3 regions of the Streptomyces sp. NPDC091292 genome follow, and region 2 is predicted to be linked to each of the others. Evidence: riboswitches for the same ligand, from Rfam matches in the RefSeq annotation. Region 2 holds a riboswitch; each other region holds the start of a gene.
What was found. Region 2 has a riboswitch for thiamine pyrophosphate ahead of thiC (phosphomethylpyrimidine synthase ThiC). Riboswitches for the same ligand answer to the same signal wherever they lie in the genome.
Positions count from the first base shown of each region.

Region 1 (10,459 bases), on a different contig from region 2:
CCCCGGGCCGCGACGACAGCCTCCACCTGTCACCGCCGCCGGTGACGCCGCACAGGTCACAGGAGCCCATGCCCAGCGCCCCCCAGCCGCCGCCCTCCGCACCGCAGAAGAAGAGCGCGGGACGTGACCTGGGCGCGGCCATAGGAGTCGGCGTCGGACTCGGTGCGGTCATTGTCGCGTCGCTGTTCATCGTCAAGGCCGTGTTCGTCGGTGTCATCGCGGTCGCCGTCGTCGTCGGTCTGTGGGAGCTGACGTCGCGGCTCAAGGAGCGCAAGGGCATCGAGGCGCCCCTGATCCCGCTCGCCGTCGGCGGCGCCGCCATGGTCGTCGCCGGGTACGCGCGCGGTGCCGAGGGCGCCTGGGTCGCGATGGCGCTCACCGCGCTCGCGGTGCTCGTCTGGCGGATGACGGAACCGCCCGACGGCTATCTGAAGGACGTCACGGCCGGCGTTTTCGCCGCCTTCTACGTGCCCTTCCTCGCGACCTTCGTGGCGATGATGCTCACCGCTCACGACGGGCCCCAGCGGGTGCTGACCTTCCTGCTCCTGACCGTCGTCAGCGACACCGGCGCCTATGCCATCGGCTGGCGCTTCGGCAAGCACAAGCTCGCCCCGCGCATCAGCCCCGGCAAGACGCGCGAGGGCCTGATCGGCGCCGTCACCTTCGCGATGGCGGCCGGCGCGGTCTGCATGCACTTCCTCATCGACGACGGCACCTGGTGGCAGGGGCTGCTCCTCGGCCTCGCCGTCGCGGCCAGTGCCACGCTCGGCGACCTCGGCGAGTCGATGATCAAGCGGGATCTCGGTATCAAGGACATGGGCACCGTGCTGCCGGGGCACGGCGGGATCATGGACCGGCTCGACTCCCTGCTGCCGACGGCGCCGGTGGTGTGGCTGCTCCTTGTGGTCTTCGTGGGGTCGGCCTGAGCTGCATAGTGCCGGTCTGATCTTCGTACGGCCGTCTGACCTGCGCTTTTCCCGTCAAGAAGGTGGTCCGGGGGCTCGTTGTCCACAGGGTGGCGAGCCCCTTCTCGTATCTCTGCGACACTGGTACGACCATGCCAGTACCCGGAGAACTCACTTTCGTCGCGCCCCGTGGAGCCAAGAAGCCGCCGCGGCACCTCGCCGATCTCACGCCCGCCGAGCGCAGGGAAGCCGTCGCCGCGGTCGGTGAGAAGCCGTTCCGTGCCAAGCAGCTCTCGCAGCACTACTTCGCGCGGTATGCCCACGATCCCGAGCAGTGGACCGACATCCCGGCGGCCTCGCGCGGCAAGCTCCAGGAAGCGCTGCTGCCGGAGCTGATGTCCGTCGTACGGCACATCAGCTGCGACGACGACGCCACCCGGAAGACTCTGTGGCGGCTGCACGACGGCACGCTGGTCGAGTCCGTCCTGATGCGCTATCCGGACCGGGTCACCATGTGCATCTCCTCGCAGGCCGGCTGCGGAATGAACTGCCCGTTCTGCGCCACCGGGCAGGCCGGGCTCGACCGCAATCTGTCGACCGCCGAGATCGTGCACCAGATCGTGGACGGCATGCGTGCCCTGCGCGACGGCGAGGTGCCGGGCGGCCAGGAGCGGCTGTCCAACATCGTCTTCATGGGCATGGGCGAGCCCCTCGCCAACTACAACCGCGTCGTCGGCGCCATCCGCCGGCTCACCGACCCCGAGCCCGACGGCCTCGGTATCTCGCAGCGCGGCATCACCGTCTCCACGGTCGGCCTGGTCCCCGCGATGCTCCGCTTCGCCGACGAGGGCTTCAAGTGCCGCCTCGCCCTGTCGCTGCACGCGCCCGACGACGAGCTGCGCGACACCCTCGTGCCCGTCAACACCCGCTGGAATGTCCGCGAAGTCCTCGACGCGGCCTGGGAGTACGGCGCGAAGTCGGGCCGCCGCATCTCCATCGAGTACGCGCTGATCCGCGACATCAACGACCAGGCGTGGCGCGGCGACCGGCTCGGGCGGCTCCTCAAGGGGAAGCGGGTGCACGTGAATCTGATCCCGCTGAACCCGACGCCCGGCTCCAAGTGGACGGCGTCCCGCCCCGAGGACGAGAAGGCTTTCATCGAGGCCATCGCGGCGCACGGCGTGCCGGTCACCGTCCGGGACACCCGCGGTCAGGAGATCGACGGCGCCTGCGGCCAACTCGCGGCCTCGGAGAGGTAGACCGGCGCCGGAAACCTCCCGTGGACCTGCCGGTGAACGCTGCGGGTACGCTGGGGCCGGTACGTACATCTTCATATTCCGACAGGGGAGCGCCACAGCGCTGAGAGTGTGGCAGCCGGGGAACCGGTGGGCCGCAGACCCTCTGAACCTCGCCCGGGTCATTCCGGGTAGGAAGTTCGGTCACCACTCAAGCTGTTGCGCCCTGCCCGCGTACCCCCGAGGTCGCGGGCAGGGCCGCGTCTCTTCCTGGTCCACTCCAGGAGGACATCTCAGTGAGCACCATCAGGAAGTTCTCGGTCGTCGCCCTGGCGACCGGGCTCGGCATCGGCACGCTCGCCGCATGCGGCGGCGGATCCGGCGACGGCGCGTCGGGCACGGGCTCCGGGTCCGGCTCCGGGTCGAAGACGGTGACGCTCGTCAGCCATGACTCCTTCGCCGCGTCGAAGAGCGTGCTGAAGGACTTCGAGAAGCAGTCCGGCTACCAGGTGAAGATCCTGGAGGACGGCGACGCCGGACAGGCCGTCAACAAGGCGATCCTCACCAAGGACAACCCGCAGGGCGACGTCTTCTTCGGCGTCGACAACACCCTGCTGTCCCGCGCCCTCGACAACGGCCTCTTCCAGCCGTACGAGGCCAAGGGCGCCGACCGGATCCGGCCCGAGGTCCGCGCCGACCAGGCCGGGCACCGGGTGACCCCGATCGATTCCGGCGACATCTGCGTCAACTACGACAAGAAGTACTTCACCGACCACAAGCTCGCGCCGCCGCAGTCCCTGGACGACCTGGCGAAGCCCGCGTACAAGAACCTGCTCGTCACCGAGAACGCGTCCACCTCCTCGCCCGGTCTCGGCTTTCTGCTCGGCACCGCCGCGCGGTACGGCGACGAGGGGTGGCAGGGCTACTGGGACAAGCTGAAGGCCAACGGCCTCAAGGTCGTCGACGGCTGGGAGCAGGCGTACAACGAGGAGTTCTCCGGGTCGGCCGGCGGCAGGAAGGCCGGGGGCGACCGGCCGCTCGTCGTCTCGTACGCGTCGTCGCCGCCCGTCGAGGCCATCTACGCGCAGCCGCAGCCGAAGGAGGCACCCACCGGTGTCGCCACGGGCACCTGCTTCCGGCAGGTCGAGTACGCGGGTCTGCTGAGCAACGCCAAGAACCCGGCGGGCGGCAAGGCGCTCATCGACTTCATGGTCGGCAAGGAGTTCCAGGAGGACATGCCGCTGAACATGTTCGTGGACCCGGTGAGCGAGGACGCGCAGGCGCCCGCCGACTTCGCCAAGTACGCGGTGGAGATCAAGGACCCGCACACCATGGCTCCCGAGAAGATCGCGGCCAATCGTGACCAGTGGGTCAAGGCGTGGACAGCTCTCGTACTGAAGTAGCGGCCGAAGCAGCGGCCGAAGTAGGGGGCGGCTCCCGTACGGGAGTACGGAGGAACGCGACGCGGCTCGGGCTGCTCGCCGTGCCCGTCGCGTTCTTCGCGCTGTTCTTCGCCTATCCCGTCACGGCGATCGTGGCCCGTGGGCTGAAGGTCGACGGGGTGTGGCGGCTGGGGCGGATCGGTGAGGTCCTCGCGCAGTCCGACGTCCAGCACGTGCTGTGGTTCACCACCTGGCAGGCGCTCGCGTCGACCGGGCTGACGCTGCTGATCGCGCTGCCGGGGGCGTATGTCTTCGCCCGGTTCGCGTTCCCCGGCAAGCAGATGCTGCGGGCCGTCGTCACCGTGCCGTTCGTGCTGCCCACGGTCGTCGTGGGCACCGCCTTCCTGGCGCTGCTCGGCCGCGGCGGTCTTCTCGACGGGCTGGCGGGGGTGCGCCTCGACACCACGGTCTGGGCGATCCTGCTCGCGCACGTGTTCTTCAACTACGCCGTCGTCGTCCGCACGGTCGGCGGCCTCTGGTCCCAGCTCGACCCCCGCCAGGAGGAGGCCGCACGGGTACTCGGCGCCTCACGGTTCGCCGCGTGGCGCACGACGACGCTGCCCGCGCTCGCGCCCGCCGTCGCCGCCGCGGCCCTCATGGTGTTCCTGTTCACCTTCACCTCCTTCGGTGTGGTGCAGATCCTCGGCGGACCCGGCTTCTCCACCCTCGAAGTCGAGATCTACCGGCAGACCTCGCAGATCTTCGACCTGGCCACGGCCGCCGTGCTCACCCTCGTGCAGTTCGCCGCGGTCGGCCTGATCCTCGCCGTGCACGCCTGGACCGTGCGCCGCCGCGAGACGGCGCTGCGCCTCGTCGACGCCGCCACGACCGCCCGCCGGCCGCGCGGCGCCGGCCAGTGGGCCCTCCTCGGCGGAGTCCTGCTCACGGTCACGGCCCTGATCCTGGTCCCGCTCGGCGTGCTGGTCCAGCGCTCGTTCGACGGGCCCGACGGCTACGGCCTCACCTACTACCGGGCGCTGACCTCGGCCGACGGCGGCATCTTCCTCGTCGCCCCCATCCACGCCATCGGGAACTCCCTCCTGTACGCGCTCGCGGCCACCGCCATCGCCCTCGTCGTCGGAGGACTTGCCGCCGCCGCGCTGACCCGCCGTGCGGGCCGTCTCGTACGCGGGTTCGACGCGTTGTTGATGCTGCCGCTCGGCGTGTCCGCCGTGACCGTCGGGTTCGGGTTCCTCATCACGCTCGACAAACCGCCGCTCGACCTGCGGACCTCCTGGATCCTGGTACCGCTCGCCCAGGCCCTCGTCGGTGTGCCGTTCGTCGTACGGACCATGCTGCCCGTGCTGCGCGCGGTCGACGGGCGTCTCCGGGAGGCCGCCGCCGTGCTCGGGGCGTCACCGCTGCGGGCCTGGCGTGAGGTGGATCTGCCGATGGTGCGGCGCGCGCTGCTGATCGCTGCCGGGTTCGCCTTCGCCGTGTCCCTGGGCGAGTTCGGGGCGACCGTCTTCATCGCCCGCCCCGACAACCCGACCCTGCCGGTCGCCGTCGCCCGCCTCCTGGGCCGGGCCGGGGACCTCAACTACGGCCAGGCGATGGCCCTTTCGACCCTGCTGATGGTGGTGTGCGCGGTGTCCCTGCTGCTCCTGGAACGCATCCGGACCGATCACACGGGGGAGTTCTGATGACGCTCAGCCTCGACGCCGCCACCGTCCGGTTCGGCGACCGGACCGTCCTCGACGGCGTCGGTCTCGATGTCGCCGAGCACGAGATCGTGTGCGTACTCGGCCCCAGCGGCAGCGGCAAGTCGACACTGCTGCGCGCGGTGGCCGGGCTCCAGGACCTCGACGCGGGACGGGTCCTGCTCGGCGGCCGGGACCAGAGCAGGGTGCCCGCGCACAAGCGGGGCGTCGGGCTGATGTTCCAGGACCATCAGCTCTTCGCGCACCGGGACGTCGGCGGCAATGTCGCCTTCGGGCTGCGGATGCGGGGCGCCACACGGTCCGAACAGGGCGCACGCGTCGAGGAGTTGCTGTCCCTGGTCGGTCTGCCCGGCGCGGGCGGGCGCGCGGTCGGCACGCTGTCCGGGGGCGAGCAGCAGCGGGTCGCCCTGGCTCGCGCGCTCGCGCCGAGCCCCCGGGTGATGCTGCTCGACGAGCCGCTGGGTCAGCTCGACCGGACCCTGCGGGAACGGCTCGTGGTCGAACTGCGGGAACTCTTCGCCGCGCTGGGCACCACCGTGCTCGCCGTGACGCACGACCAGGGGGAGGCGTTCGCGCTGGCCGACCGGGTCGTGGTGATGCGGGACGGGCGTATCGCGCAGAGCGGTACGCCGCTGGAGGTGTGGCAGCGGCCCGCCGACGCGTTCGTGGCCCGCTTCCTCGGCTTCGACAACGTCACCGACGCGACGGTGGCGGGCGAGCGGGCCGAGACGCAGTGGGGCAAGGTGCCGGTCCCGGCGGGGGCGCCCCAGGGGGCCCGTCAGCTCCTGGTACGCCCGGCCGGAGTGCGGCTCGTACCCGAACGGGACGGTCTGGCCTGCGCGGTGACGGCCCGTACCTTCCGGGGCACCCATGTCGCCGTCCACCTCCAGCCCGCGCACGGGCCGCGCCTGGAGGCGGCGTGCGGTCTGCGCGACGCGCCGGAACCGGGGGACCGGGTCGGGGTCACCTTCGACGCGACGGAGGTCGTCGTCCTGGGCCGTGACCCCGACCCGGCGCCGACCCCGGCCCCCGTCCCGTCCTGAGCACCGTCGATGCGGTGGCGCGGTCGGGTCGCCGCCTGCGTCAGCCCGCCAGCGGGGCCGCCGCCAGCTCCGCGATCAGCCAGGTCAGCGGGCCGAACAGCAGGAGCAGCGCGCCCGCGCGCATCGCGACGGCCGTGCGCAGCACCGTGGCGGGCGCGCCGAGCCGCAGCAGCGCCGCCGTCGTGTGGGACCGCGCGTGCTTCGCCTCGACCGACGCCATCCCGAGCGTCGCGAGCGCGCAGCCCACGACGAGCAGCGCGCCGAGCGTGCTCAGCGGACCGGTGTCCGGCTCGGTCCCGGTGTACAGCGTGGCGGCGGCGAACGCCCCCGACGCCACCGCGCACACGACACCCAGCGGGCGCCCGATACGGACCGCCTCCTGCTGGAGGACCCGGCCGCCGAGCAGCCGTACCGCGCCCGGCTTGCCCGCCTGGAGCAGCCGCCCGCACAGATACGTGAGCCCTGGCCCGGCGAGCGCCAGACCGACGGCCGTGACCGCCCAGCCCACCAGGACGCCCAGGGAGCTGCCCGCGAGCCCGCCGGGCAGCCGCAGCCCGGGGGCCGGTCCTGTGCGGCCCGCGTACGTCTCGACGGCGAGCCCCGCCGCGAGCAGCGCCACGCCCCAGGGCAGTCCGGCCGGCGGGCCGGCCGGGGCCTCGGGCCGGTCGGGGTCGTCCGTGTCGGCCGCGGCCTTGACCGGCCGGGGACGCAGCACCACGGCGGTGGTCACGGACGCGGCGATCGGTACCAGGGCGAGCAGCGTGAGCGTCCCGGCGAGCGGCAGCTCCCAGCCGGCGGCGAGCAGCCCGGAAGCGGCACCGTCGAACGGCAGCCCCGTCCCGTCGCCGCGCAGATGCAGGAAGAGCAGCAGCGCCACCACCGAGCCGAGCGAGCACGCCACGGCCGTCGACACGGCCGCGAGGACCATCCGCTGGACGGGCCCGAGCCCCACCGCGGACAGTCCGGGGCGCGGCTGGGTCGCCGGGTCGGTACGGGCGACGGAGACCGCCAGATACACGGTCGCGGCGAGCGGGGCGACGCACCAGGCGAGCCGGAGCGAGGAGCCGGGCGCTGCCTCGGGGTGCCCGAGCGCGTAGCCGAGCGTGCACAGGAGCAGGAAACCGGTACCCGCCGACGCCGCCGCGACCAGGAGCCTGCGGGCCTGGACGGAGGGGCGGGCGCCGCGCGTCAGACGGAGAGCGAGCACGCGGCCCGGCCCTCCTCCACCTCGACGGCGGGCAGATGCACCGTGGTGACGCGCCGCCCGTCGAGCAGCGACACGGTCCGGTCGGCCAGCGCGGCCGTGTCCGGGTCGTGCGTCGCGAGGACGACGGTGATGCCGTGCGAGCGCGCCGCGCTCATCAGCGTGCGCAGTACGTGGGTGCGGTCGGCGCGGTGCAGGGGAGCGGTCGGCTCGTCCGCGAACACCACCGACGGCATGGCGACCAGGGCGCGCGCGAAGGCGATCCGCTGGCGCTGCGCCTGGAGGAGGGCGTGCGGGCGCTTCCGGGCGAGGTGGCCGATGTCCAGGCGCTCCAGCCACTCAAGGGCCGCGGTCTTCGCGGCCCGGCGCGGGGTCCCGGCCAGCATCAGAGGCAGCGCGGTGTTCTCCCACGCGGTCAGCTCGGGGACCAGTCCGGGGCGCGGGTCGATCCAGCCGAACCGGTCACGGCGCAGCCGGTCGCGGACCATCGTGCTCATGGTGTGCACGGGCGTGCTGTTGAACCACACCTCGCCCTGCTGGGGCAGCAACTGCCCGGACAGACACCGCAGCAGCGTCGACTTCCCGCTGCCGCGCGGGCCGCTGACGGCGAGGATCTCGCCCTCACGGACCCCGAGCGAAACGCCCGTGAGCGCGGGCGAGCCGCTGTGCGAGAAGTGCAGGGCTCGCGCCCAGAGCACATCGTTGTCCGGCGGGGCCTCCATGGCGAACACCTCGGTTCCGTTCAGTTCCGCTCCCCCGTACGGGCGAACGAAGGCTGGGCCGATCGGTCACTCGGCACGGTAGGGAACCGCGGGCGGGGGTCCCGGGAAGCACACGGCCCGTGCGCGCCCTTCTCACTCGAATGGGCGCGCACGGGCCGGTGTCGTACAGCTGATCGGATCAGAATCGGTCGCCGGTTCGGAACCGGCCGTCGGATCAGAGCAGGGTCCACGCCTCCGTGAGGACACCGCGGACGATCTGCTCGATCTCGTCGAACGTGGACTGGTCCGAGATCAGCGGCGGCGAGAGCTGGATGACCGGGTCGCCTCGGTCGTCGGCCCGGCAGTACAGGCCGTTCTCGAACAGCTTCTTGGAGACATGGCCGTAGAGGATCCGCTCGGACTCCTCGTCGTTGAAGGACTCCTTGGTGGCCTTGTCCTTCACCAGCTCGATGCCGTAGAAGAAGCCGTTGCCGCGGACGTCGCCGACGATCGGCAGGTCGTGCAGCTTCTGGAGGGTCGACAGGAACGCGCCCTCGTTCTCCAGGACGTGCTTGTTCAGGCCCTCGCGCTCGAACAGGTCGAGGTTGGCGAGCGCGACCGCCGCCGAGACCGGGTGCCCGCCGAAGGTGTAGCCGTGCAGGAAGGTGTTGTCACCCTTGTAGAACGGCTCGGCGATGCGGTCCGAGACGATGCAGGCGCCGATCGGGGAGTAGCCCGACGTCATGCCCTTGGCGCAGGTGATCATGTCCGGGACGTAGCCGAACTTCTCGCAGCCGAACATGGTGCCGAGGCGGCCGAAGGCGCAGATGACCTCGTCCGAGACGAGCAGTACGTCGTACTGGTCGCAGATCTCGCGGACCCGCTGGAAGTAGCCGGGCGGCGGCGGGAAGCAGCCGCCCGCGTTCTGCACGGGCTCCAGGAAGACCGCGGCGACCGTCTCCGGGCCCTCGAACAGGATCTGCTGCTCGATCTGGTCGGCGGCCCAGCGGCCGAACCGCTCGGGGTCGTCGCCGTGCTCCGGGGCGCGGTAGATGTTGGTGTTCGGCACCTTGTGCGCGCCGGGGACCAGCGGCTCGAAGGGCGCCTTCAGGGCGGGCAGGCCGGTGATGGACAGGGCGCCCTGCGGGGTGCCGTGGTAGGCCACCGCGCGGGAGATCACCTTGTACTTGGTGTGCTTGCCCTGGAGCTTGAAGTACTGCTTGGCCAGCTTCCAGGCGGTCTCGACCGCCTCACCGCCACCGGTGGTGAAGAAGACCTTGTTGAGGTCGCCGGGCGCGTGGTGCGCCAGGCGCTCCGCCAGCTCGATGGCCTTCGGGTGCGCGTACGACCACACCGGGAAGAAGGCGAGTTCCTGCGCCTGCTTGAAGGCGGTCTCGGCCAGCTCGGTGCGGCCGTGTCCGGCCTGGACGACGAACAGACCCGCGAGACCGTCGAGGTAGCGCTTTCCCTGGTCGTCGTAGATGTAGGTGCCCTCGCCACGCACGATGGTGGGAACGGGCGCGTTCTCGTACGAGGACATGCGGGTGAAGTGCATCCACAGGTGGTCGTACGCGGTTCGGCTGAGGTCCTTGCTCACGGCTATCGGGTTCCCCACATATAGGTCTGCTTCTTGAGCTTCAGGTAGACGAAGCTCTCGGTGGAGCGCACCCCGGGAAGGGCCCGGATGCGTTTGTTGATGACGTCCAGGAGGTGGTCGTCGTCCTCGCAGACGATCTCCACCAGGAGGTCGAACGAGCCCGCGGTCAGCACCACGTACTCGACTTCGGCCATGTCCGACAGCACGTCGGCCACGGGGTCCAGATCGCCCTCGACGTTGATGCCGACCATGGCCTGTCTGCGGAAACCCACGGTGAGCGGGTCCGTGACGGCGACGATCTGCATCACGTTCTGGTCGAGCAGCTTCTGGACGCGCTGGCGCACGGCCGCCTCGGAGAGGCCCACCGCCTTGCCTATGGCGGCGTACGGCCGGCGGCCGTCCTCCTGGAGCTGTTCGATGATGGCTAGGGAGACGGCGTCGAGCTGGGGGGTGCCGTTCCCGTTCCTGGTGTCCCTGGGGTCTGCGCTGCGACTGGCCACCAGGTCACTGTGCACGAGGTCTCGTCGGTTCCGCAAGGCTCAATCGATGAAATTCGTTGTTTGAGACTTCTGGTGTCACGGATTTCGTAGCGAGTACTGGCCGGGTATGTTGAAAGCGTTAGTCACTCACTAGCATCCGACTAGGGTGGATGTCTCACCCATCGGACATCT
Region 1 covers NZ_JBIVUQ010000010.1:215,244-225,702, forward strand. The annotation lists gene ACIQNU_RS26250 (phosphatidate cytidylyltransferase) at 1-926, shown strand, start outside; gene rlmN (23S rRNA (adenine(2503)-C(2))-methyltransferase RlmN) at 1,058-2,164, shown strand; TPP riboswitch at 2,238-2,356, shown strand; gene ACIQNU_RS26260 (thiamine ABC transporter substrate binding subunit) at 2,437-3,543, shown strand; gene ACIQNU_RS26265 (ABC transporter permease) at 3,519-5,225, shown strand; gene ACIQNU_RS26270 (ABC transporter ATP-binding protein) at 5,225-6,286, shown strand; gene ACIQNU_RS26275 (hypothetical protein) at 6,327-7,493, opposite strand; gene ACIQNU_RS26280 (ABC transporter ATP-binding protein) at 7,475-8,212, opposite strand; gene ACIQNU_RS26285 (aspartate aminotransferase family protein) at 8,427-9,806, opposite strand; gene ACIQNU_RS26290 (Lrp/AsnC family transcriptional regulator) at 9,791-10,303, opposite strand.
Region 1: linked by a shared signal. The riboswitch ahead of ACIQNU_RS26260 (thiamine ABC transporter substrate binding subunit) and the one ahead of thiC (phosphomethylpyrimidine synthase ThiC) in region 2 are both predicted to bind thiamine pyrophosphate.

Region 2 (10,459 bases):
AAGCTCCTTGTGGAACGTCTCCGCCGTGTGCAGGAAGATGTCGTTCGCCTCGGTCTCCCCGATCGTGACCCGCACCCCTTCGCCGGCGAACGGCCGTACGACCACACCCGCCTTGTCGCACGCCGCCGCGAAGTCCAGGGTCCGCTCTCCCAGCCGCAGCCAGACGAAGTTCGCCTGCGTCTCGGGCACCGTCCAGCCCTGCGCCGCCAGCGTCTTCACGACCCGCGCACGCTCGCTGACCAGGGAGCCGACCCGCCCGAGCAGTTCGTCCTCGGCCCGCAGCGAGGCGACCGCCGCGTCCTGCGCGATCTGCGTCACACCGAACGGGACCGCCGTCTTCCGCAGCGCCGCCGCGACCGGCTCATGGGCGATGGCGAAACCGACCCGCAGCCCGGCGAGCCCGTACGCCTTCGAGAAGGTCCGCAGCACACAGACGTTCGGCCGCTCACGGTAGATCTCCACGCCGTCCGGCACCTGGGGATCGCGGATGAACTCCCGGTACGCCTCGTCGAGCACCACCAGCACATCGCCGGGCACCCGGTCGAGGAACCGTTCCAGCTCCGCCCTGCGCACCACCGTGCCGGTCGGGTTGTTCGGGTTGCAGACGAAGATCAGCCGGGTGCGCTCGGTGATCGCGTCCGCCATCGCGTCCAGGTCGTGCACCTCGCCCGGGGTCAGCGGCACCCGCACCGAACGCGCCCCGCTGACCTGCGTGATGATCGGGTACGCCTCGAAGGACCGCCAGGCGTAGATCACCTCGTCGCCGGGGCCCGACGTGGCCTGGAGCAGCTGCTGCGCGACGCCGACCGAGCCGGTGCCGGTGGCGAGGTGCGAGAGGGGCACGCCGAAACGGTCCGCCAGCTCGCTCATCAGCCCGGTGCACGCCATGTCCGGGTAGCGGTTGAGCGACCCGGCAGCGGCGACGGCCTGCTCCATCACCCCGGGCAGCGGCGGATAGGGGTTCTCGTTGGAGGACAACTTGTACGCGACCCGCCCCGCGTCCGCGGGCTTGCCCGGCGTATAGGCGGGGATGCCCTCCAGCTCGGCGCGCAGCCTGGGGTTCGTCTCGCTCACCGTCGTCCTCCTCGTGCGTCTGCGAACTCGCCGATCGGCATATGGCCCACCTTAAGAGGCGGGACGCCCGCTGCGAATGGCTGAACGGCCCCGGCTCCGGAGTCCGGCCGTCGAACGCCGGACTCCGGCCATCGGACTCCGGGCCCCGGCCATCGGACACCAACCCCGGAGACCCGCTGGATCACGCGGCCCGGGAGACCGCAATCGGCCCCGATTTCAGGGGGAGCATTTACTCCCCCGCCGCGCGCCGGTGGCTCGCGCCGTGGCGCGCATCCCCCGTGAAGGTGAGTTGAGACCTCTTCGAAACATGGCTCATTTGGCAGGCCCATACAGGCTGACAAGCGCCCAATCACTCGCTGGAGGCTCAACTCCCTTTGTTTGCAAGGCAATTGACCCCCATTCGCCATGCAGAAACGTGCCTGTCAACGCGTGAATATGCGTCCGCACCACCCCACCCCCTGAGCCCTACTATCGGCTCGCCATGACAGCAGCAGGGAAGCACCAGGTGAGCCGGGCGGAAACCTCCCGCCGTGGCGGCCGGCCGGGCCGAGCGGGCATCAGAGACGTGGCCGCCGCCGCCGGTGTCTCCATCACGACGGTCTCGGACGCCCTCAACGGGAAGGGCCGGTTACCGGACGCCACCCGACGCCACGTACGCGAGGTCGCCGACCGACTGGGCTACCGCCCGTCGGCCGCCGCCCGCACGCTCCGCACCGGTAAGTCAGGACTCATCGGACTGACCGTGACGACGTACGGGGATGAACCTTTCACCTTCACGGAATTCGCGTACTTCGCGGAGATGGCGAGAGCCGCGACCTCGGCCGCTCTCGCCCGGGGGTACGCCCTCGTGATCCTCCCGGCGACCTCCCGCCGCAGCCCGGTCGACGTCTGGTCGAACGTGGCGCTCGACGGCACGGTCGTCATCGATCCGTCGGACAAGGATCCGGTCGTCTCCGAACTCGTCCGCCAGGGCCTGCCCGTCGTCTCGGACGGCCGCCCCGGCGGCTCGCTGCCGGTCACGGCCTGGGTGGACAACGACCACGAAGCCGCCGTCCTCGGCATCCTCGACCATCTCGCCGAGGCCGGCGCCCGACGCATCGGCCTGCTCACGGGCACCACCACGGACACGTACACGCATCTCTCCACCACCGCCTATCTGCGCTGGTGCGAGCGGGTGGGGCAGGACCCGGTGTACGAGGCGTACCCCGCGCACGACCCGTGCGCGGGGGCCGTCGCCGCCGACCGGCTGCTCGCGCGCCCCGACCGGCCCGACGCCGTCTACGGTCTGTTCGACCCCAACGGCACGGACCTGCTCGCCGCCGCCCGGCGCTACGGACTGCGCGTCCCGGAGGACCTCCTCCTCGTCTGCTGCAGCGAGTCGACCGTGTACGCCACCACCGAACCGCCGATCACCACGCTCTCACTGAAGCCGCGCCGGATCGGCACGGCCGTCGTACAACTCCTCATCGACGCGATCGAGGGGATCGATTCGGACCAGCCCGTCGAGCAGGTGATACCGACGGAGTTGATCGTGCGCACGTCGTCCGAGCGGCGCCCGCCGCGCACGACCGTCAGCCCGCCGCGGTCTCCTTCGCAGGGGTAGCCCCACCTCCGGAAGGGTGGGGGACATCGCGAAAGGGGTGGGGGGCGCCTTCAGACCCGAGGCGACCTCCACCCAATTCGGGAGAAAAGCTCGGTGAGCCGGGGTCCTGCTCCGATTCACCACCCCTGGGTCATCACACAGCGCGATCCGCATTCCTATGATGGGCGGACGACACCGCGGGCCGCTGCGACCAGGCAGTCCGAATCCGGTGCAGTTGCGGCGCAAGGTGGTGGAGGGGTCGATGGTTCAGGGGGCCGGTCAGGGACCCGACGTACGGACGGCGACGCTGCGCGACTTCCGGGTGCCGGCGTACGTCCATGAGACCGGTCCGTCCGGCGCGCCCGGCGAGGGTGAGGAGCCGGCCGACGAGCCGGAGGGCTACACCCCCACCCAGCGCGACCTTCCGATCATCAACCGGGGGGACACCCTCCAGGTGCCGGTCGTGCCCGACCCCGTACCGGATCCGCGCGGTCCGGAAGGGCTCGGACCGCTGTATGTCGTCGGCGATGTGCACGGCTATCTCGACGAGCTGGTCGTCGCGCTGCGCGAGAAGGGCCTCATCGACGAGGCCGGCAACTGGTCCGCGGGCACCGCGCGCCTGTGGTTCCTCGGCGACTTCACCGACCGCGGCCCCGACGGCATCGGCGTCATCGACCTCGTGATGCGGCTGTCCGCCGAGGCCGCGGCGGCCGGCGGCTACTGCAAGGCCCTCATGGGCAACCACGAACTGCTGCTGCTCGGCGCCCGCCGCTTCGGCGACACGCCCGTCAACTCGGGCGCGGGCACCGCCACCTTCCAGGCCGCCTGGCTGCTCAACGGCGGCCAGAAGTCGGACATGGACCGGCTCCAGGACCACCATCTCCAGTGGATGGCCCGCCTCGACGCGATGGAGGCGGAGGACGGCCATCTGCTCGTGCACTCCGACACGACCGCCTATCTCGACTACGGCGACTCGATCGAAGCGGTCAACGACACCGTCCGCGAGACCCTGACGCGCAATGACGCCGACGAGTGCTGGGATGTCTTCCGCAAGCTCACCAAGCGCTTCGCGTTCCGCGACGAGTCGGGCCCCGAGGCCGCCCGCAAACTCCTCGCCACCTACGGCGGCACCCGCGTCGTCCATGGTCACAGCCCCATTCCGTATCTCCTCGGCGAGGTCGGGTCCGAGGACGGCGAGGGCGGTGCGGGTCCCACCGTCGAGGGACCGCATGTGTACGCCGACGGGCTGGCCATCGCCATGGACGGCGGAGTGACCATGGCCGGAAAGCTACTGGTCTGTCAGCTCCCCCTGGATAGCTGAGCGTTCCCCGGGCAGACGCAGAACCGGAGGGTCCCCCTGGCCGGGGAGCCAATTTTCGGAAACCCCCTGTCACCGTGTGCCGTGACCGCTCTACCATCGGCTTATCCGTAGCAGGCTCCCCTCCGTTTCTGCCCGACGGCTCGCAGCCATGCGAGCCCCAAGCCCTACGGAGCATCGGGGGATGCACATGAACAGCGTTCCGCAGCACCTGCTGAGTGAGGACCGCCAGGAGTACGAGCGGTTCCTCGACGAGGCGCTGCGCGCCGCCCCGTACCGACCTGAACTCCAAGCGGTCGGTCGTCGGCTCAACACCGAGCAGTTGCGCACCATGGCGCTCAACGCCACCGCGCTGATCACGGCCGCCGCCGCGGCCGAGTACCAGCAGTTCGTGCAGGTCCGTGAGGAACGGCGTGCGCCCTCACGGAGGACAGGTCCCGCCACCACAAGGAACGGATCCACGGAGTCCGGTTCGGGCACCGTGGGCATCGCCACCACCATGGGGGAGGTCACCGAGCCGGCGGGCGCCGGTGTCGTGGCCGTCCTCGCGGTCCTCGCGCCCGTCCTCGCGGGGGCGGCGGCCGTGATATTCCTCCTCGTCGGATACCTCCTGAGAGTGCTCGACCCCGAGCAGGCGTTCGCCCGGACCCTGCTCACCACGGGGTGGGTGTTCGGCGCGGTCACCGCGGCGGCGATCCTCGTCGCCGGGACCGGACTGCTGCTCACCGCCCTGCGCAACGACGCCACCTCGCTCCACGCCGACGAGGACGACGAACTCGACGAGAAGGTCGAACTGGCCAGAGAGGCGTGGCACGACGCGCTTCTGGAGCGCGGCATCATGCCGTTCCTCCGTGAGGCCCTCGCCGATCCGGCCGCGACGACCTCAGGGCCGTCACGCCCGGCCGCCAACCGGATGCCGCACCTGGGCTACAACCGTCCGGGCTTCAGCAGCCCGGACGGCGGATCGAACTCCGGTCCGCGCCCGAGCTATTCGAGCCCGGACTTCACCAGCCCGGACTTCGGCGGCCCCGACCACCGGCCGGACTAGCGACGGCCGGACTGGCGACGGCGGTACGGGGTCCCGGCCGACGGCGCCAGTGAGCGGTGGGGTTCCCCAGGAACCGGGCCCAGTGGCCCGGAACTTGGGGGCGCCATCGCCTCAGTCAACGAGCGGCAGATACACCCGGTTCCCGCTCGCCGCGAACTCCTTCGACTTCTGCCGCATACCCTCCTCGATCTCCACATCGGTACTCGCCGCGGTGCCCGATGCGACACCCGTCCCGGCAACCGCCCCTGCGCCCGAACCGCCGCCGTGCTCACGGCGGATGTCCTGCGAGATCTTCATCGAGCAGAACTTCGGCCCGCACATCGAGCAGAAGTGGGCCGTCTTCGCGGGCTCGGCCGGCAGGGTCTCGTCGTGGAATGCGCGGGCCGAGTCCGGGTCGAGCGCCAGATTGAACTGGTCCTCCCAGCGGAACTCGAAGCGGGCGTCGGACAGCGCGTCGTCCCACTCCTGCGCGCCGGGATGCCCCTTGGCGAGGTCGGCCGCGTGCGCCGCGATCTTGTATGTGATGACACCGGTCTTCACGTCGTCGCGGTTGGGCAGGCCCAAGTGCTCCTTCGGCGTGACGTAGCAGAGCATCGCGGTGCCCCACCAGGCGATCATCGCGGCGCCGATGCCCGAGGTGATGTGGTCGTACGCGGGCGCGATGTCCGTGGTGAGCGGGCCGAGGGTGTAGAACGGCGCCTCTTCGCAGATCTCCTGCTGGAGGTCGATGTTCTCCTTGATCTTGTGCATCGGGACATGTCCCGGGCCCTCGATCATCGTCTGCACGTTCATCCGCTTGGCGATCGTGTTCAGCTCACCGAGCGTCCGCAGCTCCGCGAACTGTGCCTCGTCGTTGGCGTCGGCGATGGAACCGGGGCGCAGCCCGTCGCCGAGTGAGTACGTCACGTCGTACGCCGCAAGGATCTCGCACAGCTCCTCGAAGTTCTCGTACAGGAACGACTCCTTGTGGTGCGCCAGGCACCACGCCGCCATGATCGAGCCGCCACGCGAGACGATGCCGGTCTTGCGGTTCGCGGTGAGCGGCACGAAGGGCAGCCGCACGCCCGCGTGCACCGTCATGTAGTCGACGCCCTGCTCGGCCTGTTCGACGACCGTGTCCTTGTAGATCTCCCAGGTCAGCTCCTCCGCTCTGCCGTCCACCTTCTCCAACGCCTGGTAGAGCGGCACCGTTCCGATCGGGACGGGGGAGTTGCGGAGCACCCATTCGCGGGTGGTGTGGATGTTGCGGCCGGTGGAGAGGTCCATGACGGTGTCGGCGCCCCAGCGGGTCGCCCAGGTCATCTTCTCCACCTCCTCCTCGATCGACGAGGTCACCGCGGAGTTCCCGATGTTGGCGTTGACCTTCACCAGGAACCGCTTGCCGATGATCATCGGTTCGATCTCGGGGTGGTTGACGTTGGCGGGCAGCACGGCGCGCCCCGCCGCGATCTCCGCCCGTACGACCTCGGGTTCGACGTTCTCCCGGAGCGCCACGAACTCCATCTCGGGCGTGATCTCGCCCCGCCGCGCGTACGCGAGTTGGGTCACCGGCGTCCCGGTGCGGCCCCGGCGCGGCTGCCGTGGCCGACCGGGGAACACCGCGTCGAGATTGCGGAGTCCGCCGCGCGGCGAGGTGTGCTTGATCCCGTCGTCCTCGGGCCGGACCGCCCGGCCCGCGTACTCCTCGGTGTCGCCGCGCGCGACGATCCAGTTCTCGCGCAGCGGCGGAAGTCCGCGCCGTACGTCGGTCCCGGTCGACGGATCGGTGTACGGCCCGGAGGTGTCGTACAGCGTGACCGTCCGGCCGTTGGTGAGGTGGACCTGGCGGACCGGCACCCGCAGATCGGGGCGGGTACCGGTCGCGCCGGTGACATAGCCCTTGTGCCAGCCGATTGACCTTTCGCCCGATTCACCCTGGTTTCCCGATTCGTCCTGATTTGAGGCGGGCGGGCGTGCGTCCTTGATGGTCATGTGACCTACTCCCTACGCCGGCATTACCCGGTAACAGGTTCGGCGGTCGACGCAGCGGATTCCGTAGGCCGACTCGTCGTGCGAGTACGTCCGTTTACGGAGGTCAGCGCCCTCTCAGCCCGGTGCTCCGAGCTCCCGCGTGTGCAAAGGTGCCTCCACGCTAGCGTCATATCGGGCGTGCTGAACAGTGGGCCTCCGGCGTTCTTGCGATGATCGGGCGGTGACGACCTCGCAGCAGCCCCCCGTTCCGCCGTCCGGCCCCGGCCCGCACGGCCCCGCCGACGGCGACCACGGCCACGGCCACCCGCACGGCGCGGGCCATGGGCATGGGCATGGCCATGGGCACGGTCCGGCCGCCCCGGTCTCGCGGCATCTGCGCAAGGTCATCGCCGCGATCCTGATCCCCTTCGCGGCGGCGGTCGCCGTGGGCCTCGTCGTGCTCTGGCCCGGCGGCGCACCGCCCCACGAGCGCACGGGCGTCGGCTTCGACCGGCAGACGCAGCAGGCGCAGATCACCCGTGTCGACCGCGTGGACTGCAGGTCCGTGAACGCCTCCGGCGACACCCCCACCGGCGACACGTCGACCGCCGAGGGCAGCTCGGCCCAGCAGCAGTCGACCGGCAGCTGCGGCAAGGCGACCGTCGAGGTCACCACGGGCAAGGACAAGGGCCGTACGTTCACGGAGATCGTGCAGCCCGACTCACCACGGCAGTTGCACACGGGCCAGAAGGTCATCGTCGCCTACGCCCCGGACGCGCCACGGGAGTTGCAGTACGCGGTGACCGATGTGGACCGGAAGATTCCGATGGCGCTGCTGGCCGGGATCTTCGCGGTCGCGGTGGTCGTGGTGGGCCGGCTGCGCGGGCTGATGGCGCTGGTCGCGCTGGCCGCGAGCTTCCTCGTGCTGACCTTCTTCATCCTGCCGGCGATCCTCCAGGGTTCGAATCCGCTGGTCGTCGCGGTGGTCGGGGCGAGCGCCATCATGCTGATCGCGCTCTATCTGTGCCATGGGCTGACGGCCCGTACGTCCGTCGCGGTGCTCGGCACGCTCGTGTCGCTGCTGCTGATCGGGCTGCTCGGTTCGCTGTTCATCGGCTGGGCCGCGCTCTCGGGCAACACCGACGACAACACCGGTCTGATCCACGGGCTCTATCCGTCGATCGACATGAGCGGTCTGCTGCTCGCGGGCGTCATCATCGGTTCGCTGGGTGTCCTCGACGATGTGACGGTGACGCAGACGTCGGCGGTGTGGGAGCTGCACCAGGCGGATCCGACGATGGGCCGGCGGGCGCTCTACCGCGCGGGCATCCGGATCGGCCGCGACCACATCGCGTCCGTCGTGAACACGCTGGTCCTGGCCTACGCGGGCGCGGCGCTGCCGCTGCTGCTGCTGTTCTCGATCGCGCAGAGCAGTGTGGGGACCGTCGCCACCAGTGAGTTGGTGGCCGAGGAGATCGTGCGCACGCTCGTCGGCTCCATCGGCCTGGTCGCCTCGGTGCCGGTGACGACGGCGCTGGCCGCGCTCGTGGTGGCGGCGGACCGGCCGGGCGAGGGAGCGGGCCCGGCGCTCGCCGGCGCGGGGGTGCCGGGCGGGGGCGTGGGGGTACAGGGCGGCCGGGGCGCGGAGGTGCCGGGCGGGGGCTCAGGGGCGCTTGGCGGCGCGCTGGGGGGGCGCGTGGACGCGCTGGGGGCGCGGGTTCCGATGCGGGGCGGACGGGGCAAGCGGCGCAAGCGCTGAAGCGTTACGGCAGGGCGGGTGCCCTGCGCGTGCGGTGCGTTCGGTGAAGCGTTACGGCGTCTTGGGCGCCGTGGGCCCGCGACCTCGCCCATCCCCTCGACCGTTCCCTCGGCCATCCCTGTTCACCCGGCGCTCTGCTCCTCGGCCAGGATCCGGTCCAGCGTCTCGTCGAGGAGGGATTCAAATCCGGCCAAAGAGCGCTCCTGCCCCAGGGGCACCAGCTTGTCCGTCCGGTCGAGAAACGCGATCAGTGGCGCGATCCCGGCCCGGAACACCGCCTGGTCGCTGCCCACCTGAAGCGTGATGAGGACCTCGCTGAGGAGGTCCTGGTCGCCGGGCGCGATGTGCACATCGCCGTCCCCGCAGGGTTCGGCGACCCCGTCGACCAGCAGTTCACGCCCGAACGTCCAGCTCACGGGCGCGTCTCCGGGCAGATGGAAGGTCAGCCGCACGGCATACGGATCGTCGCTCCTGTACCGCAGCTCGACGGGAATACGGAAGGTGAGTTCCTCGGAGACGAGAAAGCTCATCATGACCTCTGCGTGTACCGACTCACTCATCGCCTACCCCGTCGTGTGCTGTCGACTGGCCAGGAATCATCCCCCTGACGCTCATGGCATCTTGCTTAAAGTACACGACAGATCACAAGGAGTGAGTTTTCAGATGCTGATAGAGAAACCGAGTGTCTTTAGTAGCTTTCCCACCTCGACTTGGAGCAGGCCGATCGCCGGGAGCAACCGCTCCGCCTGATGTGCGGGCAGGGAGATCGCCATGGCCGCCACGGTGGAGCCCGCGGTGAGCGGAATCGCGGCACAGACCGTGCCGAGCGCGTACTCCTGATGCTCGACCACCGGCCGGGTCCGCTCCACCGCGGCGAGGCGCCGCAGCAGGGTCCGCTCGTCACGGACGGAGTACGGCGTGACATATCCCACGGGGTGCCGGTCGAGATGGTCGCGCCTGGCCTCTTCGTCGAGTTGGGACAGCAGACACTGCCCGATGGCGTGGGCATGCCCGGTTTCGCGGAAGTCGGCCCACTCCTGGACGGCCGGGTTGGCGGGGGTATCGGCGATCGCCACGACCTCGATCTCGCCCTCGCGGTAGACGGCGAAGTACACGGGCACACCGAGGGCGTCGCGCCAGTGCGCCAGCGCGTCGTTGATCATGCTGCGACGATTCTGCTGAGCGGCACCACCGCCCAGCCGCCGGGCCGCCTCGGCGAGCAGGAACACCCCTCGCTCACGGCGTACATAGCCTTCGTGGGCCAGGGTGCGCAGCAGGTGGTACGCGGTGGGGAGGGCGACCCCCGCCTCGCGCGCGAGTTGCTTCGCCGGCGCCCCGTCCGCGTGCGAGGCCGCGGCCTCCAGCAGGCGGAGGGCACGCTGCACCGACCCGATGAGGGTCGGGCGGCTGTCGTCGACCGTGGCCAAGGCGCACTCCGGAAGCGGGTGGGAATTCCGGACTGTAATGGTCCGCCCCGGACGATCAGGGCCGCCGGAGAAAACTTCCCCCGGGCGAGGGACTGTGCCTTGCGTCACGCGACGCCCGTGTCGTAGGGGCCCGTGGCGTGCGGTCCGTAGCATGCGGGCCGTGTCGGAGGCGTCGGCGAGCAGGGGCGTCGGCGGCTACCAGTCGCCGCGTGACGATGAACTCGACATGAACTTCCGTACCACGTAAACGAGTCCGGCGACCAGGGCCACGAACACCAGGACCTTGAAGAGCAGCCCCACC
Region 2 covers NZ_JBIVUQ010000012.1:159,339-169,797, forward strand. The annotation lists gene hisC (histidinol-phosphate transaminase) at 1-1,074, opposite strand, end outside; gene ACIQNU_RS28510 (LacI family DNA-binding transcriptional regulator) at 1,556-2,677, shown strand; gene ACIQNU_RS28515 (metallophosphoesterase) at 2,919-3,977, shown strand; gene ACIQNU_RS28520 (hypothetical protein) at 4,159-5,022, shown strand; gene thiC (phosphomethylpyrimidine synthase ThiC) at 5,134-6,993, opposite strand; TPP riboswitch at 6,986-7,142, opposite strand; gene ACIQNU_RS28530 (YibE/F family protein) at 7,214-8,731, shown strand; gene ACIQNU_RS28535 (SsgA family sporulation/cell division regulator) at 8,854-9,291, opposite strand; gene ACIQNU_RS28540 (IclR family transcriptional regulator) at 9,391-10,158, opposite strand; gene ACIQNU_RS28545 (DUF5326 family protein) at 10,354-10,459, opposite strand, start outside.

Region 3 (10,459 bases), on a different contig from region 2:
CTGCGCACGCATCCTCAGGACGCGCCGCCGCCCACTGGTTACGATCGCGTCCGTGTCCGTACTCCCCCTGGTCTTCACCAGCGGCTGGGCGAGCGGGATCAACGCGTACGCGGTGGTCCTGCTGCTCGGCATATTCGGCGCGACCGGTGTCACCGACGAGGTGCCCGCGTCGCTCCAGAGCACTCCCGTCCTGATCACCGCCGGAGTGCTGTTCCTGTGCGAGGCCGTCGCCGACAAGATCCCTTATGTCGACTCGGTCTGGGACACCGTGCACACGGTGATCCGCCCGGCGTCGGGCGCCGTCGTGGCGGCGCTCCTGGCCGGGCAGAGCGGCTCGCTCCCCGACATCGCGGCCGGTGCCATCGGAGGGTCGACGGCGCTGGCCAGTCACGCCGTCAAGTCCGGTACGCGGATGGCGATCAACTCCTCGCCCGAGCCGTTCAGCAACTTCATCGTGAGCACGGCGGAGGACCTGGGCGTCGGCGGGCTCGTGACGTTCGCCATGTTCTATCCCCGGACCGCCGCCGTCATCGCGGCCGTGCTGCTGCTCCTGGGTTTGGTTCTCACGGTGTTCCTGATCTCGCGGATCAGACGGTTCCTGCGGCGGCGCGCGCAGCGCCGCGAGGAGCGCCGCCGGGGGCCACTGGGCGCACCACCCGGGGCGGGTGCGCCACCCGGCGAACCGGGTCCCGTGCGCCGCTGGTAGGCGGTGGATGCGGGCCCGGATCGGCCCCGGCAAGGGCTCAGGGCGTGACTGTCAGTGGTGGCCGATAGAGTCCCTGACATGGCACGGATTGCGGTGATCGGCGCGGGGATGGGCGCCCTGGCGACCGCCGCCCGGCTGGCCGTCGCGGGCCACCGGGTGGTGGTGTTCGAGCGCGCGGAGACCTATGGCGGGGCGGTGGCGGCCGTCGAGCGGGACGGTTTCGTGTTCGACACGGGACCGGGGCTGCTGCTCCTGCCCGCCGTCCACCGGGACCTGTTCCTCAAGACGGGCAAGGAGCCACTGGAGAGCAGCGTCGAGCTGTCCCAGGTGGAGCCGGCGGCGCGCCATGTCTTCGCGGACGGCAGCGAGGTCTCCTTGCCCAACGCGTCCCGCGCGGGCGTCGGCGAGGCCCTGGACGCGGCGCTCGGCGCGGGCAGGGGCGCGCTGTGGGCCGCTTTCATGAACCGCGCGCGGGAGGCATGGGACCGCTCGCGCCGCCCGCTCCTCGAAGAGCCCCTGTGGCCGAACTGGCAGGTGCTGGCCGACCGTGAGCCCTATCCGGCGGTGCCGCACCGCAGGCTCCTGCGCAAGGACCGGGTGGCGACGACGCTGAACGAGGTCGCCGAGCTGGAACTGGACGGCGACCCGGGGCTGCGGGCGCTGCTTGAGCAGTACGCGGTGGCGTGGGGCCTCGACCCGCGCACGGCACCGGCGAGCGCGGCGGTGCTGCCGTATCTGGAGCAGACGTTCGGGGTGTGGGCGGTGCGCGGCGGGATGCGGTCCCTCGCGCGTGCCGTGTACGAGCGGTGCCTCGCGCGCAGGGTCGAGTTCCGGTTCGGCGCGGCGGTGGTGCGGATCGTCGAGAAGGACGGGCGCGCGGCGGGCGTGGAGACGGCCGAAGGCACCGTGGAGGAAGCCGACTTCGTGGTGGCGGGGATCGCGCCGGGCCCGCTCGCCGCACTGCTGCCGGGTACGGACCCGCGCGCGGGGGACGGTGTCGCGCCGCAGTCGGGGATGCCGAGCCGGCTGACCGTCCTGCTGGCGCTGCGCGGCGCCCGGCCCGAGGGCACCCCGCATCGCACGGTGGTCCACGCGGCGGACCGCGACGCCGAGTTGGACGCCGTCTTCGGGACCGCGCCGAGCCTGCCGGAGCGTCCCACGGTCACGGTGCTGCGCCCCGGTGACCCCGCGGGTGTGCCGGACGCCGAGCACGAGGCGGTCACCCTGACGGCGACGGTCCCGGCCCACCGCGCCGGGTCCACGGGCGCCGGCCATGACGCGGTGGCCGACCGGATGATCGAGGCGGCCGGGCGGGCGATACCGGGGCTGCGCGAGCGGCTGCTCTGGCGCGAGGTGCGGACCCCCGCGGACATCGAGGCGACCACGGGCGCGCCGGGCGGGGCGGTCCCCGCGCCCGCGCTGGCGGCGGCCGGGGGCCGGCTGCTCCATCCGTCGAACAGCACGTCCCTGCCGGGCCTGTTCACGGTCGGCGGCTGGTCGCACCCGGGCGGCGGGCTGCCGCACGCGGGCATGTCGGGCGCGCTGGTGGCCGGACTGATCGTGGAGGGACCGGAGTTCCGCGGCTCACGCTGAGCGCGGGGCGACGTCGGCGCTGAGTTCCTGAGTCCGGGACGTGGGAGGGGTCAGTACCGGTACTGCTGCTGTCCGTCGTACCCGGCGCCCGGGTCGGCGGCCGGATAGCCGCCGTTCTGGTACGGATATGGCTGCGGCTGCGGCTGCTCGGGCGGGAGTTCGCCGCCGTACTCGCCGGGCTGACCGGGCTGGCCGTCGACGCCGCGCTGCTGCGGGACCCAGACACCGCCGGGCGGGGTCTCGCCGTAGCCATGGGGCGCGTAGGGGTCCTGGGGGTACGCCTGTTGGGCGTACGGATCGTAGCCCTGGCCGTCGTACGACTGGGTGCCGGTGTACGGGTCGGAGTAGGCCGCGTACTGATGCGGGTCCTGGTTGTATGCGGGCTGCTGCTGGTCGTAGCCGGCGTAGGAGTCGTAGCCGTAGTCCGGGGTGCCCTGGTTCTGCGGGTAGTCCGGGGTGTCGGGCCGGCCGTGGGTGGAGGCAGCCGCGTAGGCCGTGTCGCTGTATATGCCGTACTGGCCGGTGTCGTCGGGCAGGGGCTCCGGCTCGTAGATCGTGGTGGCCGGGCCCGCGCCTGACTGGTCGTACGCGTAGGCGGCGGTCCCGGGGTGCGCGGCTCCGGAGGCGTAGGCCGGGTCGCGGTCGTTGCGGAAGACGTCGTCGTCCGCGTAGGCGGTGTCGGCCGCGTAGGCACCGTTGTCGTGGTGGGGGGCGTCCGGGTGCTGGGCGTCCGGCGGGTAGGGGTCGTCGGCGGACTCCAGGTCGGAGACCTGGAGGGTGGGCTCCTGGCGCCCGCCCGAGCCGGTCCTGCGGCGCTTGCTGCCGCCCGGCCGACCGCCGATGGCCCAGCCGGTCGAGAACCCTCGGCGGAACGACAGCGTGACGTACGTCTGACCCACCGCGAAGGCGATGGCGCCCAGCGCGATCACCGGGACCGAGGGGATCAGGACGCCGAGGACGACGCCGAGGAAGCCGCAGAAGGCGAGCGCGCGATAGCGCAGTCGCGCCTTGTACTGGAGCAGCACCTCACCGAGCAGCCACAACGCGACGATGCCGAACGCGATGTACAGGACCGTCCAGCCCATGTACGCCCCTCTCCTGCGGTCGGTGCCCCACCGCGTACGGCCGGTCTAGACCTGCGGGTGATGCAGCCCCAGATTTTCGTAGATCTCCAGTGTCGCCGTCGAGTTGTTGAGCGTGATGAAGTGCAACCCGGGGACACCTTCGTCCAGCAGCCTCGCGCAGAACTCGGTCGCGAACTCGATGCCAATGGAGCGTACAGCGGCCGGATCGTCCCGCGCCGTGAGGATCCGCTCTTTCAGCGCGGCGGGGAAGGAGGCGTTGCTGAGCTGCGCCAACCGTTCCAACTGCTTCACGCTGGTGACGGGCATGACCTCGGGGATGATCGGGGTCGCGCAGCCCGCTTCGGTGACGCGGTCGCGGAGCCGGAGGTATGACTCGGGGTGGAAGAACATCTGCGTGATCGCGTAGTCGGCGCCCGCGCGGCACTTGTCCACGAAGTGCCGTACGTCGGACTCCTCGTCCGCCGAGCGCGGATGGGTCTCGGGGAAGGCCGCGACGCCGACGCAGAAGTCGCCGGACTCCTTGATGAGCCGGACCAGCTCGGCCGCGTACGTCAAACCCTCGGGGTGCGCGATCCAGTCGCCCATCGGGTCGCCGGGCGGATCGCCGCGGACAGCCAGCATGTTGCGGATCCCGGCGTCGGCGTACTGGCCGATGATGTTGCGCAGCTCGGCGAGGGAGTGGTTCACGGCGGTGAGGTGGGCGACCGGCGTCAGCGTCGAGTCCTCGACGATCTGCTCGGTGGCCTTCACGGTCCCCGCGCGCGTGGAGCCGCCCGCGCCGTACGTCACGGAGACGAAGCTCGGGGCGACCGCCTCGACCCTGCGCAGCGCGTTCCACAGGTTGCGCTCGCCCTTCGGGGTCTTGGGCGCCCAGAACTCGAAGGAGTAGGTGGTTTTGCCCGACGCGAGCATGTCGCGCACCGTGGGTGCGCGATCCGTCCTGGTGGAAGCTGTGCCGAAGGCCATACCGGCAGGTTAGCCAGGTGACGGGAGTCCCCCAACCGGGCGCATGGCTTTTGTCGCGAATGCCGGACTGTTGTCCACGCCTCGGACACCCGGCCGGCGAGGGCCGGACGGAGGGGGAAGGTCAGCCGGCTGCCCGGAGGCGCTTGGCGAACTCCGCCGCCGCGGCTCCCGGGTCGTCCGCCTCGGTGATGGCCCGTACGACGACGACCCGGCGGGCGCCCGCGTCGAGCACCTGGTCGAGGTTGCCGAGGTCGATGCCGCCGATGGCGAACCAGGGGCGGTCGGTGCCCAGGGACGCCGTGTGGCGGACGAGGTCGAGGCCCGGGGCGTGCCTGCCCGGCTTGGTGGGGGTGGGCCAGCAGGGGCCCGTACAGAAGTAGTCCATGCCGTCCTGGGCCGCGGCGGCGTCCGCTTCGGCGGGGGCGTGGGTGGAGCGGCCGATGAGGATGTCGTCGCCGAGGATCGCGCGGGCGGCCGGGACGGGGAGGTCGCCCTGGCCGAGGTGGAGGACGTCGGCGCCGATGGCGTGGGCGATGTCCGCGCGGTCGTTGACGGCGAGGAGGGTGCCGTGGCGCCGGCAGGCGTCGGCGACGACCTGGAGGTGTTCCAGCTCCTCGGCCGCCTCCATGCCCTTGTCGCGCAGTTGCACCACGTCGACGCCCTGGGCCAGGACGGCGTCCAGGAACTCCGGGAGGTCGCCGCGGGTCGTTCGGGCGTCCGTGCAGAGATAGAGCCGGGCGTCGTCGAGACGGTTGGACATGGCGAGGTCCCCCCTGGGCGGTGTACGGCGTGTCAGTGGCGTACGGAACCCGGCCACGACGGCGAGGGCCGTGGTCCGGGGTCCGTACGCGTACGGTTGTGCGTTTGTGCGTTTGCTCAGACGGCGAGCGCCTGGGCGCGGCGCTTCACCTCCGTGCCACGATTCTCGCTGAGCGCCTGCGCGGGGGTGCCGGGCAGGGTCGGGTCGGGGGTGAAGAGCCACTCCAGCATCTCTTCGTCGCTGAAGCCGTCGTCCCGCAGGAGCGTCAGGGTGCCGGTGAGGCCCTTGACGACCTTGTCGCCGTCGATAAAGGCGGCGGGCACGTGCAGCGCCCTGTTCTCGCCACGGCGCACCGCGATCAGCTGGCCCTCCTTGACCAGCTGCCGGACGCGCGTCACCTCGACGCCGACCTGTTCGGCGATGTCGGGGAGGGTGAGCCAGGCGGGGACGAGAGCATCGATCTTTGCGTCAATCTCGGTCACGTGTCCAAGGTTGCCATCTAGCTCTGACAGCGGAAAGCCGGACGCCGTCCCGGCGGGGTGACGGGAACCCTGGCATGGGCCCCACCGACCCGCCCTCCGTACGGGTGGGGCACCGCCTGGCTGCACCGCGCACCGCGTCCCGCTGCGGCGGCGGAGACAGAACGCGGCTGCCGCCGGGGTCGCAGCAGGCGGCCGGGCCGGCTCGGCACTGCCGAACCACCACATCCGCGTCCCGCCATCGCGGCGGAAACGCAACCCGGCTGCCGCCGGGACCACGGCAAACGGCTTGGGCACGCTTGGCACCGCCGGACACCATGTCCCGAGTCCCGCCACCGCAACTGAGAGAGAACCCGGCTGCCCCCAGGGACCACACCGAACAGCCCTACCAGCCCGGCACCACCGAAATGCCACCGCCGCGACGGACACAGAACCCGGCCACCGGCAGGCCGCACCGAACAGCCAGCCGACTCGGCACCGCCGGAACGCCACATCCCACTTCCCACCATCGCGGCGGAAACAGAACCCGACCGCCGCCGGGGACCACACCAATCAGCCGGACCGGCCCGGCACCGCCGCACCACGACAACCCGTGCCCCGCTACCGCGGCGGAGACAGAGCCCGGCCACCGCCGGAACGACCTCAGAGCCGCCAAGGTGGTCCGGCGCCGTAGGGCTGCGCTGCTCCACGGCCCGCCCTCTCGGCGGACGCAGCACCACACAGCCATGCCCGCCCGGCACTACCGGAACACGACATCCCGCCTCCGGCGGGGCCGTGACGCCAAGCCGAGGCCGCACCAAACCGTCGCGTCGACTTCCGCGCCGCCCGCGCACGGCATTCCGGCGTCGTGGCGGAAGGAGGCTTCGGCCGGCACCCGGACCCTTGCCAGTCCACCCGGCACTCACACCTGCGCACCGGGCATCGCTGCGGGCGGATGGGTGGGCGGATGGGTGGGTGGGTGGTCTTCAGCAGAGCTATCTCGTCGCTGATTTCAAGGGGCGCGACGCGTCCGGGAGGAGGGCTGTGTTCATCAGCGTCGCTGATTCGATCAGCTTTCGGCCCTGGGCCAGGTCTCGGGGGCGGCCCACCGCCAGGACCGCGATCAGGCGGTCGTCACGGAGCCAGCAGACCGACCATGCCGCGCCGCTGGGGCTGCCCCGCCATACGGTCGTGTCGGCGCCCCCGTGATGTCCGGCGTACTGCACGAAACGGCCGAACTGCTCCGACCAGAAGTACGGCACCGGGTCGTACACGGCACGTGTCTCGCCGATGATGTCGGCGGCGACCGTGCGGGGGCCCTGGAGGGCGTTGTCCCAGTGGTGGACGAGGAGTCGCGTGCCGTAGCGCGCGGAGGGGAACGAGGCGCAGTCGCCGACCGCGTACACATCCGGTACCGACGTCCGCAGCCGGTCGTCCGCGACGACCTCCCGCTGCGCGCCGAGCGCGATCCCGGATCCGGCGAGCCACCCCGTGGCGGGCCGCGCCCCGATACCCACGACGACGGCGCCCGCGCGCAGCGCCGTGCCGTCGTCCAGGACGACCGCCCCCGGCTCGATGCGCGCCACGCGCGCGTGGGTGCGCAGTTCGGCGCCGGCGTCCGCGTACCAGTCGGTCATCGGCTCGGCCACCTCCGCCGGCAGCGCCCCGGCGAGCGGGCGCCCGGCCGCCTCGACCACGGTCACCGCGCACCCCGCCTCGCGCGCGGCGGTGGCGAACTCGGCGCCGATCCAGCCGGCGCCGACGACCACGATGTCGTGCTGCGCGGCGAGTACGGGCCGCAGCCGCTCGGCGTCGTCCAGCGTGCGCAGCAGATGCACCCCGGGCACCCCCTCGGCGCCGGGCAGCTGAATCGGTTCGGCGCCGGTCGCGACGACCAGTACGTCGTACGGGACGGGCCCCGACTCGGTGTCCAGCTCGTGGTCCCCGGGGCGCACCCCGGTGACCTCCAGGCCGAGCCGCAGCTCCACGCCGAACGCATCGAAGTCGATGTCGAAGGCGGAGCCCTCGGCCTTGCCGAGCAGGACCGCCTTGGACAGCGGTGGCCGGTCGTACGGCTGATGCGGCTCCGCGCCGATCAGCGTGATGCTCCCGGTGAACCCCCGCTCGCGCAGCGCCACCGCCGTCTGCACCCCGGCCATGCCCGCGCCCGCGATGACGACGCGTCCACCCACGCGCGGGCGCCCCGCCGTCCCGTCGTCCACCTGCGTCTGCTCGCTCACGCGATCACCATAAACAACTGACGTTCAGTCAGTCAGGTGGTCGGGCCCGTGACCTCTTGCACACCACGGGCTAGGGTGGCCATGTAGCACTCGCGGGAGCCCGGACGGACCGGGCTGAGAGGGAGGCTGGGCGGCCTCCGACCGTACGAACCTGATCCGGGTCATGCCGGCGAAGGGAGGGGCTGGACGCCCATGTCGCGTACCTCCGACACCCCAAGCGACACCTCAAGCAACTCGAACCCCATAGAGAACAGCACCGAGAGCAGCACCGAGAGCAGCACCGAGAACACCAGCGACGGAAACGCCTCGGACGTACTGGTCGTCGGGGGCGGCATCATCGGGCTCGTGAGCGCCTGGCGGGCCGCCCAGCGCGGACTCCGTACGGCGGTCGTGGACCCCGAACCCGGTGGTGGCGCCGCCCAGGTCGCGGCCGGAATGCTCGCCGCCGTCACCGAACTGCACTACGGCGAGGAGACCCTGCTCGGCCTCAACCTCGCATCGGCGCGCCGCTATCCGGAGTTCGTCGCCGAACTCACCGAGGCGACCGGACTCGACCTCGGCCACCGCGTCTGCGGCACCCTCGCCGTCGCGCTCGACGCCGACGACCGCGCCCACCTCCGGGAGCTGCACGCCCTCCAGAGGCGCTGCGGCCTGGAGTCGGAGTGGCTGTCCGGGCGCGAGTGCCGGCGGCTTGAGCCGATGCTCGCGCCGGGCGTACGCGGCGGCCTGCGGGTCGACGGTGACCACCAGATCGACCCGAGACGGCTCGCCACGGCCCTTCTGACGGCCTGCGAGCGCGCCGGGGTGGTCTTCCGCCGTCAGTGGGCCCGACGGCTCTCAGTGGTACGGGACCGGGCCGCCGGAACCGTCCTGGCCGACGGCTCCCGGCTCACCGCGGATCAGGTGGTCCTCGCGGCGGGCAGCCTCAGCGGCCGGCTCGCGGGCGTACCCGCCGCCGTCCTGCCGCCGGTGCGCCCCGTGAAGGGCCAGGTGCTCCGGCTCACCGTGCCGCGCCGGTACGCGCCGTTCCTGAGCCGGACCGTACGGGCCGTCGTCCGGGGCAGCCACGTCTACCTCGTACCGCGCGAGAACGGCGAACTGGTCGTCGGCGCCACCAGCGAGGAGCTGGGCTGGGACACCACGGTCACCGCGGGCGGTGTGTACGAGCTGCTGCGGGACGCGCACGAACTGGTGCCCGGCATCACCGAACTGCCGCTGACCGAGACCCGCGCGGGCCTGCGCCCCTGCTCACCGGACAACGCGCCCCTGCTCGGCCCGACCGATCTGCCGGGCCTGCACCTGGCCACCGGCCATTTCCGCAACGGCGTCCTGCTGACGCCCGTCACCGGCGACATCGTCGCCGAGGCCCTTGTCACCGGTGAACTCCCGGCCGAGGCAAGGCCCTTCGCACCCCAACGCTTCGGCGCCAGCGCGCCCGTACCCGTGGAGCTGCCCGTATGACCGCGTCGGTACCACCGTCGACCTCCCCCTCGCTCCCCGCCTCCGCCTCCGTCTCCGTCTCCGTCAACGGCGAGGCGCGTGACGTGCCGGCCGGCACCACCCTCGACGTGCTCGTCGCGACGGTCGCCCCGGCACCGTCCGGTGTCGCCGCGGCCCTCAACGAAACCGTTGTCCCCCGCGCGCGGTGGTCCGCCACCACGCTCGCCGACGGCGACCGCGTGGAAGTCCTCACCGCCGTCCAGGGAGGCTGACCGCCATGGCCGACGATCCGCTTGTCATCGGCGGTACGTCCTTCACGTCCCGGCTGATCATGGGTACGGGCGGTGCGCCCAGCCTCGACGTCCTGGAGCGGTCCCTGATCGCGTCCGGCACGGAGCTGACGACGGTGGCGATGCGCCGCGTCGACCCGGGCACCCAGGGCTCGGTGCTCTCCGTGCTCGAACGGCTCGGGATCCAGGTGCTGCCCAACACGGCGGGCTGTTTCACCGCCGGTGAGGCCGTGCTGACGGCACGCCTCGCGCGCGAGGCGCTCGGTACGGAGCTGGTGAAGCTGGAGGTGATCGCCGACGAGCACACGCTGCTGCCCGATCCGGTGGAGCTTCTCGACGCGGCCGAGACCCTGGTCGACGACGGGTTCACCGTGCTGCCGTACACCAATGACGATCCCGTGCTGGCGCGGAAACTGGAGGACGTGGGGTGTGCGGCCGTGATGCCGCTGGGGTCGCCCATCGGGTCCGGGCTCGGGATCCGGAATCCGCACAATTTCCAGTTGATCGTGGAGCGGGCCGGGGTGCCGGTGATTCTGGACGCGGGGGCCGGGACGGCGTCCGACGCGGCGCTCGCGATGGAGTTGGGGTGTGCCGGGGTGATGCTCGCGTCGGCCGTTACGCGGGCTCAGGTGCCGGTGTTCATGGCGGAGGCGATGCGGAAGGCCGTCGAAGCGGGCCGGCTCGCCTCCCGGGCAGGGCGGATTCCCCGGCGCCTGTACGGCACCGCCAGCTCTCCCACGGAGGGCCTGGCCTCCCTCGACCCGGAGCGCCCGGCCTTCTAGGTCGCAGGCGTCACAGGTGTGCTTCAGTCGTGGACCCGTCCCGCCACTGTCCGGTCAGGCCGAGCGCGGCGCCTCGTAGACTCGCGGGCGTGGACACGACCCTTCAGGACCCGCTTGTCGGGCAGGTGCTCGACGGCCG
Region 3 covers NZ_JBIVUQ010000001.1:1,299,250-1,309,708, reverse strand. The annotation lists gene ACIQNU_RS06425 (DUF4126 domain-containing protein) at 53-706, shown strand; gene ACIQNU_RS06420 (phytoene desaturase family protein) at 785-2,299, shown strand; gene ACIQNU_RS06415 (hypothetical protein) at 2,350-3,384, opposite strand; gene metF (methylenetetrahydrofolate reductase [NAD(P)H]) at 3,430-4,350, opposite strand; gene thiE (thiamine phosphate synthase) at 4,472-5,110, opposite strand; gene ACIQNU_RS06400 (Rv2175c family DNA-binding protein) at 5,227-5,592, opposite strand; gene ACIQNU_RS06395 (NAD(P)/FAD-dependent oxidoreductase) at 6,564-7,808, opposite strand; TPP riboswitch at 7,891-8,003, shown strand; gene thiO (glycine oxidase ThiO) at 8,001-9,269, shown strand; gene thiS (sulfur carrier protein ThiS) at 9,266-9,520, shown strand; gene ACIQNU_RS06380 (thiazole synthase) at 9,526-10,320, shown strand; gene pknB (Stk1 family PASTA domain-containing Ser/Thr kinase) at 10,410-10,459, shown strand, end outside.
Region 3: linked by a shared signal. The riboswitch ahead of thiO (glycine oxidase ThiO) and the one ahead of thiC (phosphomethylpyrimidine synthase ThiC) in region 2 are both predicted to bind thiamine pyrophosphate.